Regions from separate parts of the Streptomyces sp. NPDC048295 genome, predicted to be linked through region 3. Evidence: riboswitches for the same ligand, from Rfam matches in the RefSeq annotation. Region 3 holds a riboswitch; each other region holds the start of a gene.

The links. Region 3 has a riboswitch for cyclic di-AMP ahead of AB0D53_RS08480 (M23 family metallopeptidase). Riboswitches for the same ligand answer to the same signal wherever they lie in the genome.
Positions count from the first base shown of each region.
Region 1: another riboswitch for cyclic di-AMP. It lies ahead of AB0D53_RS31850 (M23 family metallopeptidase); the one in region 3 lies ahead of AB0D53_RS08480 (M23 family metallopeptidase).
Region 2: another riboswitch for cyclic di-AMP. It lies ahead of AB0D53_RS06480 (NlpC/P60 family protein); the one in region 3 lies ahead of AB0D53_RS08480 (M23 family metallopeptidase).

Region 1 covers NZ_JBEZLL010000027.1:27,307-31,426, forward strand. The annotation lists gene AB0D53_RS31845 (GntR family transcriptional regulator) at 1-172, opposite strand, end outside; gene AB0D53_RS31850 (M23 family metallopeptidase) at 398-1,189, opposite strand; cyclic di-AMP (ydaO/yuaA leader) riboswitch at 1,203-1,369, opposite strand; gene AB0D53_RS31855 (pitrilysin family protein) at 1,649-3,031, opposite strand; gene AB0D53_RS31860 (pitrilysin family protein) at 3,058-4,120, opposite strand, start outside.
Region 2 covers NZ_JBEZLL010000003.1:402,078-406,197, reverse strand. The annotation lists gene pcrA (DNA helicase PcrA) at 1-1,951, opposite strand, end outside; cyclic di-AMP (ydaO/yuaA leader) riboswitch at 2,199-2,363, shown strand; gene AB0D53_RS06480 (NlpC/P60 family protein) at 2,362-3,507, shown strand; gene AB0D53_RS06475 (hypothetical protein) at 3,563-3,916, opposite strand.
Region 3 covers NZ_JBEZLL010000004.1:408,209-412,328, reverse strand. The annotation lists gene AB0D53_RS08490 (PrsW family intramembrane metalloprotease) at 1-34, shown strand, start outside; gene AB0D53_RS08485 (aldo/keto reductase) at 44-988, opposite strand; gene AB0D53_RS08480 (M23 family metallopeptidase) at 1,203-2,312, opposite strand; cyclic di-AMP (ydaO/yuaA leader) riboswitch at 2,324-2,476, opposite strand; gene AB0D53_RS08475 (PP2C family protein-serine/threonine phosphatase) at 2,749-3,915, opposite strand; tRNA gene AB0D53_RS08470 (tRNA-Met) at 4,092-4,120, opposite strand, start outside.

The DNA of each region.
Region 1 (4,120 bases), on a different contig from region 3:
TGACCACGAAGCCCTCGGACTCCAGGGTGCGCAGCGCCTCCCGCACCGGGACACGGGAGACCCCGTAACGGCGGGCCAGCAACTCCTCCGTGAGACGGCTGCCGCATTCGAAGACACCGGAGACGATGTCGTCGCGGATTGCCGTGCATACCGAATGCGCTGGAATGCGCATGTCCGAACCTCCGCCTCAATCCCCGCGAATCGCGGCCGGCCGACGCCTGTTCCGTGACTCTATTGCAATGCGGCCGCATTTCCGATGCCGGGCGGAAATTCATGAATATCTTTTGGTCACGGGGCGGTCCGCCGGACGGCCGTCGCCCATGGCCGCCCGGCGGGTACGTCGAAGGCCCCGGCATGCTGCCGGGGCCTTCGACGGGGTGCTGCGACGGTGCGTCGGTCAGACGTTGACGCCGTGGGCGCGCAGATACGCGACCGGGTCCATGTCGGAGCCGTACGACGGTGTCGTCCGGGCCTCGAAGTGGAGGTGCGGCCCGGTGGAGTTGCCGGTCGAGCCGGAGAGGCCGATCCGCTGGCCCGCACCGACGCTCTGGCCGACGGAGACGCCGATCGAGGAGAGGTGGCCGTACTGGGTGTACGTGCCGTCCGTCATCCGGAGCACGATGTTGTTGCCGTACGCGCCGCCCCAGCCGGCCTCGACGACCGTACCGGCGCCGACGGCGACCACGGAGCTGCCGGAGGCGGCGTGGAAGTCGATGCCGGAGTGGCTGCCGGAGGACCAGAGCGAGCCGCTGGACTTGTAACCGGTGGTGACGTACGAACCGGCGACCGGGAGCTGGAAGGCGCCGAGCCGGGCGCGCTCGGCGGACCGGGCGGCGCGCGCCTTCTCGGCACGGGCCTCGGCGGCACGCTCGGCGTCCGCCTTGGCCTTCGCTTCGGCCTTCTTCTCGGCCTCGGCCTTCCGCCGGGCCTCCGCCTTCGCCTTCGCCGCCGCGTCGGCCTGGTGCTGCTGCGCGTCGGCCTGGGCGTCGATCCGGTCGGCGAGGGTCTTGTCGATGGCGATGACCTGGCCGAGGCCGGTGTCGCTCACGGAGTCCGCGGCAAGGGCGGGAGCGGCCAGGCCGCCGACGACGCCGGTGGTGGCCAGAGCCGCGACACCGACCGCCTTCGCGCTCGTGCGCGTCAGTCGGCTCGGGGCACGGTGCTTCCCGGTGGCACGGGTGAACGCCATGAAGTGGCTGATCCTTTCCTTCCTTCTCGCCTACCGGGTTAGCTGACGGGTTCGGAGCAGGAAGGTCTCCTACGGACGCCCCGGCCCCATCCGGGCTCAGGCATCCGATTCACCCCAGGGACTGCGTGGGTCCCCGGCTCCCCGGGCTCGCGCCTGACGGGGACTCGGCGATGACTGCCCGGTACGTCGCGGATGCGGCATACGAGTGACGGACAGCCGAGCCGACGCTAAGCGGGGCCACTTTCATTCACCAAACGGACAGGCCGTTTTGTAGCGCATCCCACAGGGCAGACAGGCAACCTCCGTACCAGAACGGACAAAAGGGAAGGTCTCAGCGAGATCCTGCTCGCTGAGACCTTCCCTTTTGTCCAGATGTGAGGCGATACGCTCGTTACCTCGGTGCGGGGCGGTGTGTCGGATCGCTCCGATCGGGCAATGCCCGTCGGACGGTGCCGGTCGTCAGCCGGTGACCACCGACACCTCTCCGATGCCCAGGGCCCGGACGGGCTCCTCGATCCGTGCCGCGTCGCCGACCAGGATCGTCACCAGCCGGTCACCCGGGAAGGCGTTGACGACGGCCGCGGTCGCCTCGACCGTGCCGGTCTCCGCGAGCCGGGCGTACAGGTGCGCCTGGTAGTCGTCGGGGAGGTGCTGCTCGACCTGGTCGGCGAGGGTGCCCGCGACGGAGGCCGCCGTCTCGAACTTCAGCGGCGCGACCCCCACGAGGTTCTGCACCGCCGTCTCGCGCTCCTCGTCGGTCAGGCCCTCGGCCGCCAGCGTCCGCAGAACCGTCCACAGGTCCTTGAGCGCGGGCTCGGTGGACTCCGTGTCGACCGAGCCGCTGATGGCCATCATCGCGGCGCCGGTCGCGCCCGATGCGGAGTCCGGGGCCGAGGACCGCAGCACCTGGGCGAAGGCCCGTACGCCGTAGGTGTAACCCTTCTCCTCGCGCAGCACCCGGTCGAGGCGGGAGGTGAGCGTGCCGCCCAGGCAGTACGTGCCGAGCACCTGGGCCGGCCACACGCTGTCGTGCCGGTCGGCGCCGATCCGGCCGATGAGCAGCTGCGTCTGCACCGCGCCCGGACGGTCGACGATCACCACCCGGCCGGTGTCGTCGGCGGTGATCGGCGGGGCGGGACGCGGCTCGGCGGCCTCTCCCGACCAGTCGCCGAGGGTGTCGGCGAGCAGGGCGTCCAGGTCGATCCCGGTGAGGTCGCCGACGACCACGGCGGTCGCCGCGGACGGCCGGACGTGGGCGTCGAAGAAGGCGCGCACGGCCGCCGAGTCGATCCGCTCCACCGTCTCCTCGGTGCCCTGACGCGGGCGCGACATCCGCGCCGAGGCCGGGAAGAGTTCCTTGGAGAGCTGCTTGGCGGCGCGGCGGGCCGGGTTGGCCTGCTCGTGCGGGATCTCGTCGAGCCGGTTGCGCACCAGCCGCTCGATCTCGCTGTCGGCGAAGGCCGGCGCCCGCAGCGCCTCGGCGACCAGCGCGAGCGCCTTGGCCAGCCGGGAGGCCGGGACCTCCAGGGAGACCCGGACGCCGGGGTGGTCGGCGTGCGCGTCGAGGGTGGCGCCGCAGCGCTCCAGCTCGGCGGCGAACTCCTCGGCGGTGTGCTTGTCGGTGCCCTCGGACAGCGCCCGCGACATGATCGTGGCCACACCGTCGAGGCCCTCGGGCTCGGCGTCCAGCGGGGCGTCGAGGAAGATCTCGACCGCCACGACCTGCTGGCCGGGGCGGTGGCAGCGCAGCACCGTGAGGCCGTTGGGCAGGGCACCCCGCTCCGGCGCGGGGAAGGCCCAGGGCCGGGCCACGCCGGGGGCCGGCTGCGGGTGGTACTGCATCGAAACTCCAGTCGCGGCAGCGTCGGTCACTTGCCCGCTCCTTCGTGCGCGTCGGTGTCGTCGGCGTCGGTGTCTGCGGGCTCGGCCGATTCGACCGGCTCGTAGACCAGCACCGCCCGGTTGTCGGGGTGCAGCTGGGCCTTGGCGGCCGCCTGGACCTCCTCCGCAGTGACGTCGAGCACCCGCTGCACGGCGGTCAGGGCCAGCTGCGGGTCGCCGAACAGCACGGCGAACCGGCACAGTTCGTCGGCGCGGCCGGCGACCGTACCGAGCCGGTCCAGCCATTCGCGCTCCAACTGGGCCTGCGCGCGCTCCATTTCCTCGGGCGTGGGACCCTCGGCGGCGAACCGGGCGAGCTCCTCGTCGACCGCGGCCTCGATCTGCGGCACCTCGACGCCGCCGGACGTCTTGACGTCCAGCCAGCCCAGCGAGGGCGCACCGGCCAGCCGCAGCAGCCCGAACCCGGCCGCCACGGCCGTACGGTCACGGCGGACCAGGCGGTTGTGCAGCCGCGACGACTCGCCGCCGCCGAGCACGGTCAGCGCGAGGTCCGCCGCGTCGCACTCGCGGGTGCCGTCGTGCGGCAGCCGGTAGGCGGCCATCAGTGCCCGCGCCGGGACCTCCTCGCGCACCTCCTCGCGCAGCTGCTCGCCGATGATCTCCGGGAGCGAGCCGTCGCGCGGCGGCTGCTTGCCGTCGTGGGAGGGGATGGAGCCGAAGTACTTCTCGACCCAGGCGAGGGTCTGCTCGGGGTCGATGTCGCCGACGACCGAGAGCACCGCGTTGTTGGGCGCGTAGTACGTACGGAAGAAGGTGCGGGCGTCCTCGAGGGTCGCGGCGTCCAGGTCGGCCATCGAGCCGATCGGGGTGTGGTGGTAGGGGTGGCCCTCGGGGTAGGCCAGTGCCGTCAGCTTCTCGAACGCCGTGCCGTAGGGGACGTTGTCGTAACGCTGGCGGCGCTCGTTCTTGACGACGTCGCGCTGGTTCTCCATCGACTCCTCGTCGAGCGCGGCGAGCAGCGAGCCCATGCGGTCGGCTTCGAGCCACAGGGCCAGCTCCAGCTGGTGCGTGGGCATGGTCTCGAAGTAG
Region 2 (4,120 bases), on a different contig from region 3:
CCGGGAATTCGAGGCCCTTCGCGGTGTGCAGCGTCATCAGCGTGATGACACCGGAGCCGTCCTCGTCCTCGTCGGGGATCTGGTCGGAGTCGGCGACGAGCGCGACCTTCTCCAGGAACTCGGCGAGCGTGCCGGTGCCCGCGGCCGTGCCGGTGCCCTCCTCCTCGGCCGCTCCGCGCTCCTGCTCGAATTCGAGGGCCACGGCGGCCAGTTCCTGAAGGTTCTCGATCCGGGTCTCGTCCTGCGGGTCGGTGGACGCCTGGAGCTCGGCGAGGTAGCCGGTGCGCTCCAGGACGGCCTCCAGGACCACCGCGGGACCCACGCCCGACTCGACGACGGTGCGCAGCTCCTCCATCAGCGTGTTGAACCGCTTGACGGCGTTGGCCGACCGGGCCGCCATGCCGTACGCCTCGTCGACCCGGCGCAGCGCCTGCGGGAAGGTGATCTTCTCGCGCAGGGACAGCGCGTCGATCATCGCCTCGGCGCGCTCGCCGATGCCGCGCTTGGGCACGTTGAGGATGCGGCGCAGCGGGACGGTGTCCTCCGGATTGGCGAGGACGCGCAGGTAGGCCAGGATGTCCCGGACCTCCTTGCGCTCGTAGAAGCGCACGCCGCCGACGACCTTGTAGGGCAGGCCGACACGGATGAAGATCTCTTCGAAGACACGGGACTGCGCGTTCGTACGGTAGAAGATCGCGACGTCGCCGGCCTTGGCGTCGCCCGCGTCGGTCAGCCGGTCGATCTCGTCGGCGACGAACTGCGCCTCGTCGTGCTCGGTGTCGGCGACGTAGCCGGTGATCCGGGCGCCCGTGCCGGCGTTCGTCCAGAGGTTCTTGGGGCGGCGGCTCTCGTTGCGCTCGATGACCGCGTTGGCGGCGGAGAGGATCGTCTGCGTGGAGCGGTAGTTCTGCTCCAGGAGGATCGTCGTCGCGTTCGGGTAGTCCTCCTCGAACTGGAGGATGTTGCGGATGGTCGCGCCGCGGAAGGCGTAGATCGACTGGTCCGCGTCACCCACGACGCACAGCTCCGCCGGGGCGTCGCCCTCGCCCGCCGGGCCGACCAGCTCGCGCACCAGGGTGTACTGGGCGTGGTTGGTGTCCTGGTACTCGTCGACCAGGACGTGGCGGAAGCGGCGGCGGTAGTGCTCGGCGACGTCCGGGAACGCCTGGAGCAGGTGGACCGTCGTCATGATGATGTCGTCGAAGTCCAGCGCGTTGGCCTCGCGCAGCCGGGACTGGTACATCGCGTAGGCCTGGGCGAGGGTCTTCTCGAAGCCGTCCGCGGCCTGGCCGGCGAAGGTCTCCTCGTCGATCAGTTCGTTCTTCAGGTTGGAGACCTTGGCCGTGAACGACTTCGGCGGGAAGCGCTTCGGGTCGAGGTCGAGATCGCGGCAGACCAGGGCCATCAGCCGCTTGGAGTCGGCGGCGTCGTAGATCGAGAACGACGAGGTGAAACCGAGCCGCTTCGACTCGCGGCGCAGGATGCGTACGCACGCGCTGTGGAAGGTCATGACCCACATCGCGTTGGCGCGCGGTCCGACGAGCTGCTCGACGCGCTCCTTCATCTCGCCCGCGGCCTTGTTGGTGAAGGTGATCGCCAGGATCTGGCCGGGGTGCACCCCGCGCTCCGCGAGGAGGTGGGCGATCCGGTGGGTCAGCACCCGGGTCTTGCCCGAGCCGGCCCCGGCGACGATGAGCAGCGGGGAGCCCGCGTGGACCACGGCGGCGCGCTGCTCCGTGTTCAGCCCGTCGAGGAGCGCCGCGGCGTCGATGACGGGGCGGTGCGCGCCGTCGCGGTAGTAGGCGTCCCTGGGCGGCGGGGGCCCGTCGAACACGCCCGCGAAGAGGTCCTCCGGCACCGCTTCGGGTGCGGAGTCCTCGGGGGGCGGCGGGGGCTCTTCCTCCGAGTGCTGGAGGCCGGCCAGGAAGCTGTCGTCAAAGAGGCTGCTCATCGCTAGTCGAGTCTAGGCCGCCCCACCGACACCCGGAGGCCGCATGGCGAACCGCGCACCGCGACGGACACCCAGCGGAGGGGCGCACCCACAGCCCGTGAGGAATTCCGGGCCTCCACCGCCCCATTCCGGCAAGGTCACGAAAATGTATCGGGCATATCGAACATCAACCTTCACAGCAGCACCATGGGTTGGCTAGCGTGCTCGACCGGGCGGCCCGTACCCCCTTGAGGCGAACCACGCCGAGCGGGCGCCTCCGCCGAATCCGGCCGCCCTCAGGGGAGTTCGGAACCGGGGACCCATGAGCAGTACCGGGGTGAATCGGTCCTTATCCCCCACTCGGACCGTAGGGCAGCCTTCCGTTCCGCCCGAACCCGACAGCTAACCCGGTAGGCGGTCCACGGAAGGAGATGCCGGCCTTGGCATCCCATCGCAAGCCGCGCACCCGGGTGCGCACCACCGCACCGGCCGTCGGTCTCACCACCGCGGCGCTGGCGTCCGTGACCCTGCTCTCCACGCAGAGCGCCATGGCCGCACCCGATCCGAAGCCCGGCGTCGAGGACGTACAGAAGAAGGTCGACGACCTCTACCGGCAGGCGGGGACCGCGACCCAGCAGTACAACCAGGCGAAGGAAGCCTCCGCCGCCCAGCGCGCCAAGGTCGACGCCCTGCTGGACGACGTCGCCGAGCGCGCCGACAAGCTCAACGAGGCGCGCAGGACGCTCGGCGCCTACGCGGCCGCGCAGTACCGCAGCGGTTCCATCACACCGAGCGCCACGTTCTTCCTGGCCGACGACCCGCAGTCGTACTTCGACCAGAGCCAGCTGATGGACCGGATGACCAGCCGGCAGCAGCAGGCGATCACGGACTTCCGTACGCAGCAGGCCAAGGCGTCGAAGAAGCGCGCCGAAGCGGTGCGGAGCCTGGAGACGCTGACGACGACGCAGAGCACGCTGCGCACCAGCAAGCAGGACGTGCAGACGAAGCTGGGCGAGGCGCGCACGCTGCTGTCGAAGCTGACCGCCGAGGAGAAGGCGCGGCTCGCGGCGATCGAGCGGAAGAAGGAGGCCGAGGCCAGGCGCAAGGCGCAGGAGCTGGCGAAGCAGCAGGCCGCCGCGAAGGCCGAGGCCGACCGCAAGGCCGACGAGGCCGCGAAGGAGTCGGGCGGCGGTACGGGGACGGGCACCGGCTCGGACAGCGGCGCCACGACCAAGGCGGAGAAGGTGCTCGCCTTCGCCAGGGCCCAGATCGGCAAGCCGTACGTCTGGGGCGCGACGGGCCCGGCGTCGTACGACTGCTCCGGCCTCACCCGGGCCGCGTGGAAGGCGGCGGGGGTCGACATCCCGCGCACCACGTGGGACCAGGTCAAGATCGGCACCCGGGTCGCCACCGCGGACCTGCGGCCGGGGGATCTGGTGTTCTTCTACGACGACATCAGCCACGTCGGCATCTACAAGGGCGACGGGATGATGATCCACGCACCGAAGCCCGGGGCGAACGTGCGCGAGGAGTCGATCTACTACATGCCGATCTACGGCAGCGTGCGGCCCGCGTAGCGGGCCTCCACGCGCCGTACCGCCCCGGTGCCGGGGCGGTGCGGCGCGGGCGGGATCAGGTCCAGAGCGTGGCGATGAAGATGTTGAGCATCGTCAGTCCGCCCACCGCCGCGAAGGCGCCCTTGTCGACCGTCTCCTCGTCCCGCTTGATGTAGACGAGCGCGAGGACGACGACCAGGACCAGCAGCTTGACGCCGATCTTGATGTTGTTCACGTGGTTGCCGTCGGCCTCGTTCAGCCCGACCAGTGCGACGCCGGTGACCAGCATGGTCAGCGCGCCGTGCAGCATCGCCGGGACGAACCGGGCCGTGCCCGCGCCCATCGCCTTCATCTGGGTCAGGAAACCGCCCAGCAGGGAGGCGATGCCGATGATGTGCAGGGCGACGAAGACATGAATGAGTACGTCCATGAGGCCGCAGCCTAGCTCCGGCCATATCACCACTCGGCAGGCAGGTATACCTTCCTGACCACTTCACTCGCGTCTGTACCAATTGCCTTACTCTGGTGCAATTTTTCCGATCACTCGACGACATTGCCACGCCAAATCAAGACAATAAGCGTCATTACGACTCCTGCCCGTGCCCCGGGTTTAGCGTCGCTGAGCAGGTGGCCG
Region 3 (4,120 bases):
GTACCTGCTGCCGCGGCAGCAGCCACCGCAGTAGGCCCTGCCGTCAGGCGGACGCCTCGGTGAGCTCGGCCAGCTGCTGCTCGGTCAGCGAGAGGTCCGCGACGGCCACCAGCGCGGGCAGCTGCTCGACCGTACGGGCCGAGGCGATCGGGGCGACCACGGTCGGCCGGGAGGCGAGCCAGGCCAGGGCGACGGTCGCGATCTGCGCGTCGTGCTCCTGGGCGACCTTGTCCAGGGCGGCCAGGACCTTCTGTCCCCGCTCCGATTCCCGGTACTCGCTGACGCGCTCGGCCCGCGCGCTCTCCACCGTCACGCCCGGACGGTACTTGCCGGTGAGGAAGCCGGAGGCCAGGGCGAAGTACGGCACGGCGGCGAGCCCGGCGCGGGCGGCCGTGTCCTGGAGTTCGCCCTCGTACGTGTCGCGGGAGACCAGGTTGTAGTGCGGCTGCAGCGCGACGTAGCGGGCCAGCCCCTCGCGCTCCGAGAAGTCCAGGGAGGCCCGGAGCCGCTCGGGGCTGATGTTGGAGGCGGCGATCTCCCGGACCTTGCCCTCCTTCACCAGCTGGTCGAGGGCGGTGACGATGTCCTCGACCGGGACGGTCTCGTCGTCGAAGTGCGTGTAGTACAGGTCGATGTGGTCCGTGCCGAGCCGGCGCAGCGAGGCCTCGGCCGCGGCCCTGATGTTCGCGGCGGAGAGCCCCTTGTACGAGGGGTGGGCGCCGACCTTGGTGGCGATGACGATGTCGCGGCGGTTGGAGCGTGCCGCGAGCCACTTGCCGATGACGGTCTCCGACTCGCCGCCCTCGTTGCCCGGGACCCAGGCGGTGTAGGCGTCGGCGGTGTCGATGAAGTTGCCCCCGGCCGCGGTGTAGGCGTCCAGCACCGCGAACGACTGTGCCTCGTCGGCGGTCCAGCCGAAGACGTTGCCGCCGAGGGCGAGCGGGAATACCTGGAGGCCGGAGGCGCCCAGCCTGCGAAGAGAAGTCATGAGTGGATCAACGAAATCCGGTCCGCCCGCTATTCCGGATTCCGGCATTGCGGTGAGTCCTCAGGGCCCGCCATGACCGGATTGCGGCGCATCCGCCGTCGCGTGCACCCGCTCCTCCGTGCACCCGCTCTCCGTGCCCTCTCAGCAGACCGGCAGCCCTGACGTCGGGGGGTGAGCGTCAGGGCTGCCGGGGTTCATCGGGGCGGGCGTCGCCTCAGGGGTTGAGGCCCTTGCCGCGGAGCCAGGCCATCGGGTCGACGCCCGTGCCGCCGGCGGTGTGGACCTCCAGGTGGAGGTGCGGGCCGGTCACGTTGCCGGTCGCGCCGACCCGGCCGATCGTCTCGCCGGTGGTGACCTTCTGGCCGACGCTGACGCCGATCGAGGACTGGTGGCAGAACCACAGTTCCGTGCCGTCGTCGAGCTCCAGCACCGTGCGGTAGCCGTACGAACCGGACCAGCCCGCCGACTTGACCGTGCCGCCGTGGATGGCCTTGATCGGGGTGCCGGTCGGAGCCGCGAAGTCGAGACCGGTGTGGTAGCCGGAGGACCACATCGAACCGGCCTGGCCGAAGGTCGAGGTGATCGTGTACGAGGAGGTCGGGATGGCGTAGCTGGCGGCGAGCTTGGCGAGCCGCAGGGCCTCGGCCTTCTTCTTGGCCTCCTCCTCCGCCTTCTTCTTCTCGGCGGCGGCCTTGGCCTCGGCCTCGTCCTGCTGCTTCTTGGCCTCGGCGGCGGCCTTCTCCGCGGCTTCCTTCTCCTGGGCCGCCTTGGCCTCGGCGTCGGCGGCGTCCTGCTGCTGCTCGGCCTGCTGGAGGATGCGGGCGCGGAGCGCCTCGCCCGCGTCCGTCGTGCCCTGCTCGACCTCGGCGGTGGTGATGCCGGCGGTGGTGAGCGGGGCCTCGGCTGCCGCGACCTCCGCCTTGTCCGCCCCGGACCCGTCGGAGAACAGGGAGCCCACACCGGGAAGCGACTTGGCGTCGGGAAGGTTGTCCGTGATGGCGTCGGGCACGGAGATGGAGACCGGGGGCTTGCCCTGCGCGGTGGCCATGCCACCCGCGCCGACCGCCGCTATGACACCGACACCCAGCACCGTGGAGCTGCGGGCGAGCCCGTTGCGCTGCTTGGCGACGCGGTGCCTGCCGCGCACCGGGCGAACCGATTCCTCGGTGGGGTTCCACTCGTCCCAACCGCGTTCCGGCTCAACGCTGTTGCCGTCGGTGCGGAGGTCGCCGCCGAACTCTCCGGTGAACTCGGCACCGTAGCCGGTGCCGTAGTCGGGATCGAACCGGGACGGGGCCTCGGGGGCAGGCTTGTTGGACGCCACGGGGGCGCACTCCTTTCCTTCCTTCTCGCCTACCGGGTTAGCTGACGGGTTCGGAGCAGGAAGGTCTCCTACGGGCCCCTCCGTCTCTCACGAGACACAGGTGTCCGATTCACCCCATGTAGGTGGTTCCCCGGTTCCCTTGCGGAATTCGGCGCTCGCGCACGGTGCCGCCACTGACGACGGCTGGGACGACCGCGCTGCGTTATCGAACGTTAATAGACACCGGGGCCGTATTCCAAGCTGTTCCCACTGATCGTTCACGTCTTTGGCCTGGACTTTACGGGACACAAGCGGGTGCAATCGGACGAGTTGACCGCCCTTCAGTCACTACCCTGTTTCTGACGTTGCGTCAAACGTTATGCGGAGCGACTCCTTTCGATTACGCACGGTGGCATCGCGCGCTCCGCCCCTCGCGCCGTCTCCACGCGCCGTCCCCTCACCTCGCCCCCGACGCCTTCTCCGCGCCGACGATCCGCACGGTCCTGCGCCGGTCCGGCTGCCCCTGCGCGGGACGTACGACCGCGAGCAAGGCCATGTCGTCGGTCGTCTCGCCACCCGTGTGCAGGCGTACGTCATCGGTCAGCGCGGACAGCAGCTCCTCGGGCCCCGGGAAGATCCGCCCGCGCAGCCGGGCCGCCGGGTCGTAGAACACCCCCTCGGCGTTCCGTGCCTCGGAGAGCCCGTCCGTGTAGAGGAGCAGGGTCGTCCCGGCCGGCAGATCCCACTCGTCCGTCCGCTCCGGCCACACCCCCAGGGACATACCGAGCGGCAGCGCCGGCACGGAGGGCCTCAGCACCTCCAGCGCACCGTCCGGGTGCAGCAGGATCGGCTCGGGGTGACCGTGGTTGACGATCCGCACCCGGGACAGTCCGGACGGGATCTCGGCCAGCACGGCGGTGATGAAGCCTTCGAGCACGTCGAGCCCGCCCCGCCGCGCCTCCTCCCGGGCCAGCGCCCGCTCCAGCCGCCCCGCCACCCCCGCCAGCGAGGCCTCCTGCTCGGCCGCCTCGCGGAACGCCCCGATGACCACCGCCACCGTCTCCACCGTTTCGAGCCCCTTCCCCCGCACGTCCCCGACCACCAGCCGCACCCCCCACGGGGTGTCCGACACGGCGAACAGGTCACCGCCGACGAACTCGTCCGCCTGCGCCGCCTCGTACCGGGCCGCGACCTGCAGTCCGCCGATCCGGTCGGCCGGCTGCGGCAGCACCGCGCGCATGGCCGTCTCCGCGATGTACCGCGCCGAGGCCAGCTGCTCGTTGCTGCGCCGCACGACCCCGTTGATCACCACCGCGAGGACCGAGACCGTGGCCAGGGTGAGCAGCTCGATCAGCGGCACGGCCTCCGGCAACGTACTGCTGGACAGGCGCAGCGCGATGACGGCCAGCATCGAGGCGACAGCGGTGCGGATGGTGCTGGCCAGCGAGAAGAACGGGGCGGCGATCAGCGGAGCGGCCACGAACAACGGAATGGCGGTGAAGGGCTCCGGGGTGAGGGCGTCGAACACCAGCCCGCCGAGAATCATCAGGGCGGGCAGCGCGCGCACGAACTGCCGGGTACCGCTCCCGGCGTGCTTGCCGCGACGCTTCTCCCGCTTCCACACCTGTGGTCTCCTGCCCGGTACGCGCGCGGCTGCGGACGGTACCGCGCCCCACCCCAGGCTCACCGGCACGGACGGGGGCGGCGACTCCGCATCGGCCATTGGAGGGACGCGCGCGGCGCGGCGCGAAACGAATCAGGCCCGGCACGCGATATGCGTGCCGGGCCTGATTCTTCAAGTAGCGGGGACAGGATTTGAACCTGCGACC